3 regions of the Bacillus sp. GW823-FHT06A10 genome follow, and region 2 is predicted to be linked to each of the others. Evidence: riboswitches for the same ligand, from Rfam matches in the RefSeq annotation. Region 2 holds a riboswitch; each other region holds the start of a gene.
What was found. A riboswitch is a leader RNA that binds a small molecule or an ion and turns the genes downstream of it on or off. The one in region 2 is predicted to bind lysine.

Region 1 (4,876 bases), 2.1 Mb from region 2:
AATAACATTACTTTTCTATATGAATATAACTAATACATCAATTATTATTACTGATTTAGTGAGAAAATTTTTATTAACCATAAAATATCTAAATCCATTTTACTCAATCATAAATAAACCTTGGCTCTTTATTTTTGAATTATTAATTGGTTTTTTATATGTATTTCTGCTATCTTTATTTTCTATTTGGATAGTATTACATTCATTAGAAATAGATTTTTCTGAATTTAGTTCGGAGGACAATCGAAGTTTTCAATTTTCAATTATTATTTTACATACAGCAATTTATTTGTTTATAAGAGTTCATGGCCAGTATTGTAAGACAACTAAGCAAAAAATTAAAAAGCTGAAAATGAAGTTTTATTTATGGTTTTGTTCTATGATTGCAAGTATTGTATATATATTTGAATCACTCTTTAATTATATGAATGGAATCCAAGCAATTTATTTTATTTTTGTTTTAATGATTGCTTTAGAAAGAACAGTGACACATTATAAGAAATTTATAGATTTTTTAGAATGTGAAAATTTGTATGAAAAATATTTTTAGAGAGAAAAGTCTTTTGAAATATAAAAAGTTATACCTACTAAATACTGGACGAGTAAAAAAACGCTATTCTTTTTCTAGAATCATAGGAAAAGATAGCGTTTTTGTTTAATATACTCAAAAACAAAAATCTTTTGGTAAAGTACCATTTTTAATAACTGTTCTTAATCCATGTTTTATAATCCAAGGATTAATAGGATGCTGTTTATCACGTAATTGCTGTAACCACTGAAAAACGAGTTCTTTATCTTCTTTCGTAATATCGTTAATATGATTGGCTACAGATTTTTGAACATATTTAGAAGGGTCATTCATTAATGGTTCAAGAAGTTGTAAATTGTACTTAAAATCACCTTTTAGAGCTCCTATTTTTTTAGCCCAAGGAAGCCTTGGTCTTGTACCTTCAGAAACTAATCTCCTAATGTGGCTGTTTTCATCATGAATCCACTGTTGTAATATGTTTAGTGTATCTTCATGGTATGTTTCAAGAAAGGGCCGAATGGCATATTCAGCAGTATTCCTTTTCGTTATTTCATACATTGCATTAAACGAGATTTTAAAATCGTTAAGCCCATATTTTTCAACGTATTTTGCAACAGGCATGTACATATATCCATTTGTAAATGTGCCTACTTCTGTTGTATTTTCTGGTCCTAATGTTTTCAGTAATATATGTATTGCGGCATTAAAATCTTTTTGTAAAGCATTGTGTAATTCATCTGCAATTACTTCAATACGCTGTTTTAACTCTAAATTTTCAACTTTACAAGCTACAGAATCTACAAAGATGCTTTTAGAGAAACAAGGATCGTGTTTACAAATAGAATCAGCTATTTTTTCTGCTAATTCTTCATTAAATAAAAATTTTAACGGAATATATTTACCCATTTTTTCACCTCGGTGGTCAAATGAAAACAATTTTTATTTTTTAATCGACAATCCATAAACCAAAGTCTCACTCGGAGTCGTAATACTAAAACCTGTCGTCTTATAATCAAGTTTCACGGTATCACCAGTGTAGTCTTTCGTGAATGAATCCATTTGTACGATAAGCTCTGCATCTTCATATACAACATCATCTGCGTTATATGTATCCCAAATTAAATCGACATCAACGAAAATACTACAAGAGTTCGTCATTGTTCCTCTAATGCGAACGATCTTTTTATCTTCAAGTTCTAATCTATGTATAGCTGCTTTCGCTTCATCAGTAATGCGAATGTTCATTGTATCCCAACCTTTATTTATATTTCCTTTATTATTGCAAAAACAGGAGCAATAGGGAAGTAAAGAGGTTTGCAACAAAAAACGAGCAAACAAATTTGTTTGCTCGTTTCACTTTATTTTAGTTCACATTTATCAAGTGGAATCACTTTTGTTTTTTTCGTAAATTTATAACCTAACCATAGTACTAAGAAGAGTGGTAAACCGATGTAAGAAACGAGTACACCGTTCCAATCAATTGCTTCACCCATAAATGCGCCGTAGTTTTGTCCTAAAATTACGATGATACAAAGTGTAAATGCGAAGATTGGACCGAATGGGAACCATTTTGCTCTATATGGTAAGTCATTTAAATCTTTTCCTTGTGCGATATATGCTTTACGGAAACGGTAATGACTAATTGCAATTCCAACCCATGCGATAAAACCAGACATTCCGGATGCGTTTAATAACCAAATGTATACAACACCATCACCGAATAAAGAAGCAATGAAAGCAATACTCCCAACAATTGACGTTACGATTAACGCGTTAACAGGTACACCGCGGCTATCTAATTTACCAAGAAACTTTGGTGCTTTTCCTTGGCGAGCTAAATCCCAAAGCATACGAGTTGATGCATACATACCAGAGTTACCAGCAGATAGTACAGCAGTTAAAATAACAGCGTTCATAACAGAAGCAGCAAAGGCAACGCCCGCTTTTTCAAAAATAAGTGTAAACGGACTTACTGTAACATCACTTGCAGCAAGGCTTTCAGTTGTATAAGGAATTAATAAACCGATAACGAGAATCGCAAGGATATAGAATAAAAGAATACGCCAAAAGATTGAACGAATTGCTTTTGGGATATTACGTTCTGGATCAGACGTTTCACCAGCAGCTACTCCTAATAGTTCAGTACCTTGGAATGAGAAACCAGCTGCCATAAACACACCGATAATTGCCATGATACCGCCGTTAAATGGTGCATCTGCAACAGTGAAGTTTTTAAATCCAACCGTTTCACCGCCCATAATTCCAAAAATCATCATGAAACCAACAATTAAAAAGATAATAATCGTAACTACTTTAATAAGTGCGAACCAATATTCAGATTCACCAAACCCTTTAACAGATAAATAGTTTAAAAGGAAAATAATAGCTAAACATAATCCGCTCCAAATAAGAGAAGGGGTATCTGGGAACCAAAATTTCATAATTAATGTTACGGCTGCAAGTTCAGCAGCAATCGTAATTGCCCAGTTATACCAATAGTTCCATCCAAGTGCAAAGCCAAGTGATGGATCAACAAATTTTGTTGCATACGTGCTAAAAGATCCAGTAACAGGCATGTAAGCTGCAAGTTCAGCTAAGCTTGTCATTAAAAAATAAACCATAATTCCAATTGCGGCGTATGCAATTAATGCGCCACCAGGTCCAGCTGTATGGATGACACCACCGCTGGCAAGAAATAGTCCGGTACCAATTGTACCACCGAGAGAAATCATCGTAAGGTGACGAGATTTTAATCCGCGTTTTAATTCACCTTGTCCTTGTGTAGTTTGCGTTTTAGAGGTAGATTGATTTGTTGCGCTATTCATGTTCAACACTCCTTTTCTTGTAGGTTAGGAAGGAGCGGGGGAGAAAAATACAAAAAACCGCCAAAGGAATTTGGCGGAACGTTTCACAAATAACCACCCCATCATACCCTTCCGTTAAGATAGCACCCCACGTTTACACGGTAATTTTGTAAACGTGACAGTTCTGTTCCTTTCGGAGACAGCCCCAGCTCATATTTCCAGAGAAGAAATATAAACTTCGGCAACTTTTCCTTTCAAACGGAGTCAGCTGACATTCTCTGTGTCTCGTCCGTTTTACTATTAAAAGTCGCAACCTCTACCTCATCGGATTGATGAGGATTTATATATTGCTAAGATTTTTAATATATGGCAATTGTAATGACTTTCTGAATATATTGCAAGATATTTTGTTAGGAAAAGTCAAAAAATATCGGTTATTGTATAGGAAACGCTTGCAAAACTCCACCCGAACCTACTATTATGTAGCAATAAGCAAAGAAAAAATTGTTATACAAATGTTTCGCAAAAAATATTGAAAAATCCTCTAAATTAAAAGAAAATTCAGAAAAATATAATTCGACATAACTATCAAAAGAGGATTATTCCTTAAATTCGTTTCAAAGAATAAGTATAAATTTAACGAATAGGATGAATATTCTTTTTATTTTTAGTAAAATTGGGGTATTGTTTAATTGAAAAGGGGAAATCAATATGAAATTAGAAACAGAAAGGCTCTATATAGTGCCGTGTACAGAAGAGAGAATTCAAATTGCTAACGAGCAAGGATACAATAGCGGTCCGCATATTGTAGGGCATGTAAAGAATGTAAAACAAGATGCAGCTATATTACCATGGGGCGCGTGGTATGTTCTTCGGAAAGAAGATGATAGCGTTATAGGTGATATTGGGTTTAAAGGGAAACCAAACGAGAATCAAACAGTGGAAATTGGCTATGGATTTATTGAGAAATATTGGAATAAGGGCTATGCAACAGAAGCTGTAAGAGAACTAATCGATTGGGCTTTCAAAACAGGAGAGGTAGAAACAATAATTGCAGAGACACTTCTAGATAATTATAGTTCGATTCGTGTTTTAGAAAAGTTACATATGAAGAGAGTAAATGCTACAGAAACGATGATTAATTGGAAAATAGAAAAATAAAAAATACCGCTCTAAATTGGGCGGTATTTCTTATAGTTATGGTAGCATTTGCTTCTGATCATTTGGATACTCAGCCGTTGATGCGTTAGGACGATTGGAATGATTTCGAACAGCAATGAAAATAGAAATAATAACGACAAGACCAACTGCAACGTAAGAAAGTGAAATAATAGTTGGATCCACTTTAAATGTAGTAAGCAGTGTACGTATATTCGTAAAGATAATAAGACCGCCAACTAATACCCCAAGTAAATGTGCTGGAACGATACGAACTAACCATGCAGCAATTGGAGCTGCGACAATACCGCCAAGCATTAACGCAAATACCCAAACCCAGCTTACTTGTTCCCAGCCAAGTGAGATGAAGAAGCCAATTGTTGCA
Region 2 (4,876 bases):
AGCGCTCCGTATTTTGGCCGTTGCTCATTCGTTACGCCTTCTAATTGATATGCCCCTCCAAATATTCTCTTTTCCCAAAGGTCACGTTCACCACCAGGGTAAGCAGATACGCTTCCATTAGATAGTAATGTTTCAAATTGACTTTTATATACTCCTTGCTCAAACAATGCTTCAGCAACACTTTTCATACTCGAATCAAGTCTGTCTGGATGAAAGTGTAAAGCAATCCTTGCATGAGATTTTAAATTAGCGACAGCTTCTTCAAATATTTCATCTGTAATATTAGACATTTTAAGTATATGATTAATCGTTGCTTTAGCCTCACGTTTTTCGTTCTCTGCATATTTTGAAATATACTCTAAAGCAAATAATTGAGATCTTGATAATTCCATAATCCAATCTCCCCTTTAATTGAAATGACCTTAATCCTTTCAATTAAAAGTGCATTTTTTCCTTCTTATGCAATTAACCTAATTTATTGAACAAAAAGTACTTTAATACAGTCTAATTACAGATACGAGCATTCTTTACGGGTAAATCCACACATTCTACAGAAATGTGATATCCTAGCCATCGCTCAGCAATATGTTCAAATGATAAAACAGATCCCGTTGTAAAAAAACGATGCTTCGGATTCAGATTGTCAGACAAAATTCCTTTGTGCTGTAAAATGGTACTTAACTCTATCGCTGTTTCTTCTGCAGAACTAATAATCGTTACATCTTCTCCTAACCCCCTTTTTAATCACAAACTCTTCTCTATAATCTGATTATTACTATATCCATTGACGTATAAAAATACATTTGTTACTCTTAAAGACGTTAATTTAATATTTAAATCCTCATTCGTATCTCGGTGAGGTAGAGGTTGCAATCATTAAGAGTATCATTTCAGGAGATGTAGTGGCATTGATGAAGGAATGAGAAAGGAATGGTTGCCGAAGTAAGTCGTGTCCACCATGCACGCTTGCTGGGTCTGCATTTAATAAGTGCAGAACTGTCACAAACGTTTCGTTTGTGGAGAGCTATCGAGAGGTATGTCGTGGGTTTCTTATAAGATAGAAAGCATGTAGCGGCAGATTACGTGCTTTTTTTGTTTTGTTTGGGACTTCTCTTCCTGACTCAGGAAGACATACATATCTCCTCGCTTGACTTGGTTATACTAACTTTGGAGGTATTTTCTATGCAACAAAAAAAATGGGGCTTTTGGGTACTAACAGCTTTCGTTGTCGGTAACATGGTTGGCGCTGGTATTTTCATGGTGCCAAGTACGTTGGCACAAACAGCAAGCCCACTCGGTGTCACTTTAGCTTGGTTAACAACAGGGTTTGGTGTTTTAATGCTAGCTCTTGTTTTCGGTAATTTAGCAATTCGTCGTCCTGATTTAACGACAGGACCACAAAGTCATGCATATGCTTTATTCTCAACACCAAAAAAGAAAAAAATGGCTGGATTCAGTATGGTATGGGGATATTGGGTTGCAAACTGGGCAAGTAACGTTGCCATCATTACATCATTTGCGGGATATTTATCACTCTTCTTCCCAATTATGAAAGATACGCGACTACTATTTTCAATCGGTTCTTTTAACATAGAAGTCGGAAAACTAATTACATTTACGATTTGTTCCATCTTACTTTGGGGAACTCATATTATATTAACAAATGGTGTAAGCGGAGCTGGAAAACTAAACTTCTTAGCAACAACAACGAAAGTAACTGGATTCCTTTTATTCATCGTCGTTACGTTATTTGCATTCGAAGCTTCTAAGTTTGGACAATGGTACACGCCGATGATTGATAAATCAGGTGTATCACATGGTCTTCTTTCACAAGTAAATTTAGCTGCTCTTACAACGCTTTGGGCGTTTATCGGAATTGAATCAGCCGTTCTTTTATCAAACCGTGCTGTTTCTCCAAAAACGGTAAAACGTGCAACAGTTGCGGGATTACTTATTACAGTTGCGATTTACTTAGGAATTACAATTTTAACAATGGGTGTACTTCACGTTGATAAATTACAAACTTCTGAACGTCCATTAGCAGATGCACTAAACGCTGCAATGGGTCATGGCGGCGGGAAACTGATGGCATTACTTGCTCTTACTTCCCTGTTCGGTTCTATCTTAGGCTGGATTTTATTAAGCTCAGAAGTACCATATCAAGCAGCAAAAGAAGGTTTCTTCCCTTCCTTCTTCACAAAAACAAATAAAAAAGGAAGTCCAATTTACTCATTACGATTAACAAACATTATGTCGCAAGTGTTCCTATTCTCAACATTATCAGGAACCATTGCGGAAGCTTATACATTCGTTATTACCGTATCAACACTGGCCTACCTCATTCCATATCTCGTTTCACCAATCTTCCAGTTAAAACTAGTCGCAACTGGTGAAACATATAAAAATGAAATGCGGGCAAGAATTACAGATGGCATAGTCGCAGTTATCGCACTTTGCTACGCACTATGGGTTATTAAAACCGGCGCATCCGATATAAAAACGTTCCTTCTCGGAATTGGTTTATTCGTAATTGGATTTGCTTTCTATCCATTAATGAATCGTGATCAGAAAAAAAATAACGAAAAGAAAAACGGGCAAGTTGCATAACGCAATTTGCTCGTTTTTTCTTTTGTAAAACATATATAATAGAACAAAGAGGTGAAAAACATGTCAATCGAATCGCTATGGAGCAGTCGCTTCCAACAACATATTCAAAATATCATTACATACTTTGCACGTATGATTAACAGTTTACTATATAGCTTTATCTTTATTTCATGCGTTGGCGCATACTACTATGCTCAGTTTCTAAAAACATCTCCTTCTAAAGGAATATCTTTACTACTCATCACGATTGTACTTACATTCATTATAACGAGATGCCCTATCCGTACATTTATTCAAAAACCTGATGCTGTCTATTTACTAGCACTAGAAGAGAAATTAACATCTTATTTCAAAAAATCTCTTCTATACAATTACATCATTCAGCTTTTCCCATTGTTATTTACGTTCCTTATTCTCGTTCCACTTGCTATGCAATCATTGCAATTAACTGTACCTTTTTTGTGTACAATCTTTATCGTATTAATGATTACGAAAGCTTGGAACATGTACATACATTGGATGTGGCGTGATAGTCACGACAAAAACATATGGCTGATCATCCGTATTACTTGTAATGCCTTAATCATTTACATGCTGTTTTATTCCGCAAATGTTCTCATATTAGGCGGACTACTTTTACTACTTGCTTTCCTACTTCTATATACGAAAAAACAGCCTACAAAACGAATACCTTGGGATTACATAATCGAGCAAGAAGAAAAAATGAACGTTCGTTTTTATCAATTTGCTAGCATTTTTACAGATGTTCCGCAACTGAATAAACAAGTAAATAAAAGAAAATGGCTTACAAATTGGATTGAACCTTTATTACATAAAAAACGAGAAACTTTCTTCTACTTGTATACACTAGCATTTTTACGTGGAAATGATTATTTCGGCATATATATTCGCTTAGGATTGATCGGTGCTTTCGCCTTATATTTCATACCAAATATATACGTAAAAGGCGCTATCGCTTACATCGTTCTATATATGATTTCTATGCAGCTCCGTTCACTGTGGAAATATTTTTCGGGAAATATTATTGTAGCATTATATCCGATTGGTACTGAAGAAAGAATGAAGCAATTTCTTCGCTTAATCTTTATATTGCTAAGTATTCAACTCATTGTATTTTCAATTGTTATACTCATTGCTACAGGTCAATTTTTACATAGCCTTATCATTATGATTGTCGGGTTACTCTGGATCAAATTTATTATTGTACCAAAAACGAAGCAACGCGTTTCTTCGTTTTAACGAAAAGAAATATCTTAAAAGCCAAGGAGCAAATAAATTATCTCCTTGGCTTTTTTATTTTGCTTCCTCAAACAAGAATCACTGAAACAACCGATATTTTATGATTTTTACATACAAAAACGATAATACATGTTTACGACCTAATAAAAAGGGTATCTATTAATTAACAGAGTAAAGGAGGGGCCTATATTGTGAATAAAAAAACGGAACAACTGAAGCATCACGTTACTGACAATCAATGCAAACATGCTTTAACAACAAATCAAGGGGTAAAAATAGCTGAAGATGAATTTTCTTTAAAGATGGGCTTAAGAGGCCCAACCTTAATGGAGGATTTTCACTTTCGTGAGAAAATGACCCATTTTGATCACGAACGAATTCCCGAAAGGATTGTTCATGCACGCGGGGTTGGCGCTCATGGTTATTTTCAGCTTTATGAATCTTTAGAAACATATACGAAAGCAGATTTTCTTACTAATCCTTCAAAGAAAACACCTGTATTTGTACGGTTCTCAACCGTTCAAGGTTCTAAAGGATCCAACGACACAGTAAGAGATGTACGCGGATTCGCCACAAAATTTTATACAGATGAAGGAAACTATGATTTAGTGGGTAATAATATGCCAGTATTCTTTATCCAAGATGCTATTAAATTTCCTGATTTTGTCCATGCAGTTAAACCAGAACCACATAATGATATTCCTCAAGGAGCTAGCGCTCATGATACCTTTTGGGACTTTGTTGCGCATAATCCTGAGTCCACTCATATGGTCATGTGGCAAATGAGCGACCGAGCTATTCCGCGTAGTTTACGAATGATGGAAGGTTTTGGAGTTCACACATTTCGACTCATTAACGCAGAAGGAAAAGCCCATTTCGTAAAGTTTCACTGGAAACCTACCCTCGGGGTTCATTCATTAGTATGGGATGAAGCTCAAAAGATTGCTGGGAAAAATCCTGATTTTCATCGTCAAGATTTATACGAAGCAATTGAAAAAGGGCATTATCC
Region 3 (4,876 bases), 530 kb from region 2:
TGCTAGCTTGTACACAATATATGTTTTAATCCATAGTAAAACGACTGCAACGAGTGCAAATCGCAGTTTTGGAAACAGATGTTGTAGCATAATATACTCCTCTCCTAAAAAGCATGACAGTTCTTGTGAGTCAGTTTGCTTAACGACTCATTTTATATATACGAACAGTCCTTTGTTATTATGATTATTATACTATGAGTATCATTATACGAAAATAAAAGAGAGTTGTGGGCTTTTTTATAATAATCGAGTAGAAAAAGAGTGGTGGGAGACAATAAAACAGAATTTCTATGTATGATAATTATCGTACGCAGAAAGAATCGCGTGATAATACGGAGGTTATAATGCGAAAATTATTATATTTTATAGCATGCAGTAGTGTTATACTTTTTACCTCACCGAGTGTGTCAATAGCTCAATATGATGCACCTCTTATGGAAGATGCACTTTATTCTGTTTTATTTCCAAAAATAAATAAAGCAATTGAAAAACAATATGGAAGTTTGAAACCGTATCAATGCCCTAAAATTATTAGTTTAAAAAAAGTGTATAGCGGTACATATTTATTTCAAGCAAGTATTGAAGTGACAAAGTATGAACGTGTTGCGGGGAAAATTGCTCCCCCATTTGAGAAGGTAACGATTACATTTAATAACGAAGAAGGCGAATGGGAAGTGACAAAGATTTCAGTAAAGCGCTTACCAAATGATACAAAATTAAACTGCAAAAAAACAATATAAAAAATTGTTTGACAAATAAAATGGCCCTTTGGTATTGTTAATAGCAACAATTAGATGTTTGAAAATTAAATAGACTTACCTCATCTACTCTCAAAGGTAGAGGCCGCGATAGGAAAGAGTAAGCTATGGGAGATTTCATGGAATCTGTGATCATAGGCTGAAAGGGACTATTGCCGAAATATAAGAATAACCATCTTATTCATATATTGGGACTACATTGAATAAATGTAGTACTGTCATAAGATTTATTTTATGGAGAGCTATTTGGAGATGTTGATGCGGTTTCTTATTTTGAGGAGATAACAACTCGTTTATTTTTTCAATATATATTTTTCCTAATAAGAAACGCGTGTGAACATTGTTCCGCGCGTTTTTTGTCTATCTAAAAGCGTGCTGCAATGAATAGAAGATTGGGGTTATGAGTTTTAGAGGAAATAAGGGAGGAATTTAAATGTATTTACACGGCACAAGCCGAATTAATGGGCAAGGACACTTAGAAATTGGAGGGTGCGATACGACGCAGCTAGCAAAGCAATACGGAACACCACTTTATGTATACGATGAAGAGTCTATTCGAGGAAAATGCCGAGCATTTCATCGTGCTTTTAAAGAAAGTGGTTTCTCTTATCAAGTAGCATATGCAAGCAAGGCGTTCTTGTGCATGGAGATGTGCCGAGTAGCTCGTGAAGAGAATATGTCATTAGACGTTGTTTCTGGAGGAGAATTATATACTGCGCTCCAAGCAGGATTTCCAGCATCACGTATTCATTTTCATGGAAATAATAAAACAGAAGAAGAGATAGTGATGGCTCTTCAGGCGAATATCGGTTGTTTTGTCGTAGATAATTTCTTTGAATTAGAAGTTTTACACGATTTAGCGATGCAACATGGAAAGTTTGTGAACATATTAATTCGTGTAACGCCTGGAGTAGAGGCGCACACACATGAATATATTACAACAGGCCAAGATGATTCGAAATTTGGATTTGGCGTTTCAAACGGTCAAGCGATGCAGGCAATTGGATTTGCTTTACAAAAATCCAATTATAATGTGCTAGGGATTCATTCACATATCGGATCGCAAATATTTGAAACAGCTGGCTTTGTTCGAGCGATTGAAGTTCTTCGCCAATTTTTAGAAGAAGTGAGAGAGCAAACAAACTATGTAGTAAAAGTGTTAAATGTAGGTGGGGGATTTGGAATACGCTACACAGAGTCGGATACACCGTTAACTCTTGAGACATATGTGCGAGCTGTAACAAGTGCAGTGAGAGAACAATTTACTGTATGTGAATATCCATTGCCAGAAATATGGATTGAACCAGGCCGTAGCATTGTAGGTGATGCTGGGACAACAATTTATACAGTTGGGTCTGTGAAAGATATTCCTGGTATTCGGAAATATGTATCAGTCGATGGTGGAATGACAGATAATTTAAGACCTGCTTTATATAGTGCGCGTTATGAAGCAATGTTAGCGAATCGAGGGAATGATGAGAATGAGGAACTCGTTTCGATTGCGGGGAAATGTTGTGAGAGCGGAGATATGTTGATTTGGGATATTCATTTACCGAAAGTCGCTTCTGCTGATTTACTAGCAGTTTCCTGTACAGGAGCCTACGGGTACTCGATGGCGAATAATTACAATCGGATTCGAAGACCAGCCGTTGTCTTTGCAAAAGGCGGAACATCGCAAGTAGTTGTGGAACGCGAAACATATGAAAATATTATTGGGAACGATCGCATACGTATTAAAGAGCTTGTTTAAATAGAAAAAGGAGTTGTTCGGATGGGCAATTCCTTTTTTGTAAAATAAAATAATTAAAATATATCGGAAAACTAGGATTGAAAAAAATCAGAATTGTGATAAAATACAAATACAAAGCTTATCAAGAGAAGTGGAGGGAACTGGCCCGAAGAAGCTCGGCAACCTGCTTATAGAAAGCAAGGTGCTAAATCCAGCAAAATGGAATCCATTTTGAAAGATAAGGTAAAATATATTACCGAACAGTCTTTTCGAAATGGGAAAGATTTTTTTTATGAATAAAAAGGGGGGCTGTTCGCGTGGGTGTACGGGAACATTTTGATGAAGTATCCGAGAAGATTGAAGCGATGCTTGCTGATATGAAATATGGCTCAATTACAATTGTTGTGCAAGATGGAAAAGTAATTCAGTTAGAGAAAAGTGAAAAAGTACGTTTAAAGTGAAAAGCGCTGACTAGAAAAACTAGAGGCGGTTTTAACCTATTTTCATTAGGTTAAAACCGTCTTTTTGCTTTTACAGGGGGAAAAAACATGTTGACGTATGAAACGTGGGAAGAAAATGTTGTTTCGTTTTCGGAAGAAGATGAAACAAAAGGCGCGTTATCAGTATTAAATTGGGCTTATGAAGAGTATAAAGATGAAATCGTCTACGCATGTAGCTTTGGGGTGGAAGGTATGGTATTGCTGCACCTTATAAACCAAGTAAATCCATCTGCTAAAGTTGTATTTTTGGATACAAATGTTCATTTTCAAGAAACATATGAATTAATTCAAAGAGTGAGGGAACGATTTCCTTCATTGAATATTATAGAAAAGCAGCCAGAACTTACACTTGATGAACAGGCGAAGTTGCATGGTGAAAAACTGTGGGAGAGCAATCCGAATCTTTGTTGTAAGATTAGAAAAATTTTACCTTTAGAAAAATCATTAGTCGTGGAAAAAGCATGGATATCGGGCTTAAGAAGGGAACAATCAGAAACACGTAAGCATACAAAGTTTATAAATCAAGATCATCGTTTTCAATCTATTAAAGTTTGTCCACTCATTCATTGGACGTGGAAAGAAGTTTGGCGATATGTATACAAACATAGCTTACCGTATAACCCGTTGCATGATGTTGGCTATCCAAGTATTGGGTGTGAGAAATGTACTTTACCTGTAGGGGATGGTGGCGATTCAAGAGATGGTAGATGGGCTGGGAAAGTGAAAACCGAATGTGGTCTTCATTATCAATAAGATGAATCTTGAAATAAAGCTAAGAGGGGATATAGAAAATGAGCACAGTAAACGAATTAGTAAACCGTATAGATGAGACATATGATGTATCACAAATTGAAAAAGAAATTAAATTAGACAACATTGCTTTAAGTGATTTAGAACTATTGGCGACAGGTGGATATAGCCCGCTTACTGGTTTTTTGGGGAAGGAAGATTATGATTCAGTCGTAGAGACGCTTCGTTTAGCAAATGGTAGTGTGTGGAGTATACCAATTACATTACCGGTAACAGAAGAAGTCGCAGAAAGCCTGAAGACCGGAGAGGAAGTAAAGCTTGTCAACAATGGAAATATATATGGTGCTATTCAAATAGAAGATATTTTCGTACCAGATAAAGAAAAAGAAGCGTTACTTGTATATAAAACAACGGATGAGGTTCATCCAGGAGTGAAAAAGTTATATGAACGACCAAACGTTTACGTTGGAGGAACTATTATTCTAACAAAACGCTTTGAAAATAATCAATTTCCTTCTTATCATTTAGACCCAATTGAAACGAGAGAAGAATTTAAAAAACGTGGGTGGAAAACAGTAGTCGGATTTCAAACGAGAAACCCGGTACATCGTGCCCATGAGTATATTCAAAAATCTGCTCTTGAAATTGTAGATGGTCTCTTTTTAAATCCACTCGTTGGAGAAACGAAATCGGACGATATTCCTGCTGATGTAAGAATGGAAAGCTATGAAGTACTCCTTCAAAACTATTATCCGAAAAATCGTGTCTTTTTAAGTGTATTTCCTGCTGCAATGCGTTACGCAGGACCAAGAGAAGCGATATTTCATGCGTTAGTAAGAAAGAATTTTGGATGTACCCACTTTATTGTAGGACGTGATCATGCCGGAGTAGGAGATTATTACGGAACATACGAAGCGCAAGAAATCTTCACGAATTTTACGATAGAAGAGTTAGGCATTACACCACTATTCTTTGAACATAGTTTTTACTGCACGAAATGTGAAGCGATGGCTTCAACGAAAACATGTCCGCACGGAAAAGAAGATCATGTTATTTTATCAGGTACGAAAGTAAGAGAATTATTAAGAAACGGTGAGATTCCGCCAAGTACATTTAGTCGTAAAGAAGTAGTAGAAGTG

Region 1: another riboswitch for lysine. It lies ahead of AC1Q8M_RS11440 (amino acid permease); the one in region 2 lies ahead of AC1Q8M_RS00670 (amino acid permease).
Region 3: another riboswitch for lysine. It lies ahead of lysA (diaminopimelate decarboxylase); the one in region 2 lies ahead of AC1Q8M_RS00670 (amino acid permease).

What each region holds. Positions count from the first base shown of each region.
Region 1 covers NZ_JBXAHT010000001.1:2,242,140-2,247,015, reverse strand. Annotated here, with positions in the region: gene AC1Q8M_RS11455 (hypothetical protein) at 1-550, shown strand, start outside; gene AC1Q8M_RS11450 (DNA alkylation repair protein) at 665-1,435, opposite strand; gene AC1Q8M_RS11445 (iron-sulfur cluster biosynthesis family protein) at 1,469-1,774, opposite strand; gene AC1Q8M_RS11440 (amino acid permease) at 1,888-3,354, opposite strand; lysine riboswitch at 3,467-3,660, opposite strand; gene AC1Q8M_RS11435 (GNAT family N-acetyltransferase) at 4,045-4,494, shown strand; gene AC1Q8M_RS11430 (sulfite exporter TauE/SafE family protein) at 4,531-4,876, opposite strand, start outside.
Region 2 covers NZ_JBXAHT010000001.1:114,533-119,408, reverse strand. Annotated here, with positions in the region: gene AC1Q8M_RS00680 (DUF3626 domain-containing protein) at 1-392, opposite strand, end outside; partial or broken gene AC1Q8M_RS00675 (glutamate racemase) at 505-744, opposite strand; lysine riboswitch at 854-1,035, shown strand; gene AC1Q8M_RS00670 (amino acid permease) at 1,183-2,607, shown strand; gene AC1Q8M_RS00665 (ABC transporter permease) at 2,668-3,867, shown strand; gene AC1Q8M_RS00660 (catalase) at 4,059-4,876, shown strand, end outside.
Region 3 covers NZ_JBXAHT010000001.1:647,148-652,023, forward strand. Annotated here, with positions in the region: gene AC1Q8M_RS03400 (LTA synthase family protein) at 1-90, opposite strand, end outside; gene AC1Q8M_RS03405 (DUF3888 domain-containing protein) at 345-740, shown strand; lysine riboswitch at 830-1,011, shown strand; gene lysA (diaminopimelate decarboxylase) at 1,192-2,508, shown strand; SAM riboswitch class I at 2,624-2,732, shown strand; gene AC1Q8M_RS03415 (YezD family protein) at 2,805-2,948, shown strand; gene AC1Q8M_RS03420 (phosphoadenylyl-sulfate reductase) at 3,036-3,740, shown strand; gene sat (sulfate adenylyltransferase) at 3,779-4,876, shown strand, end outside.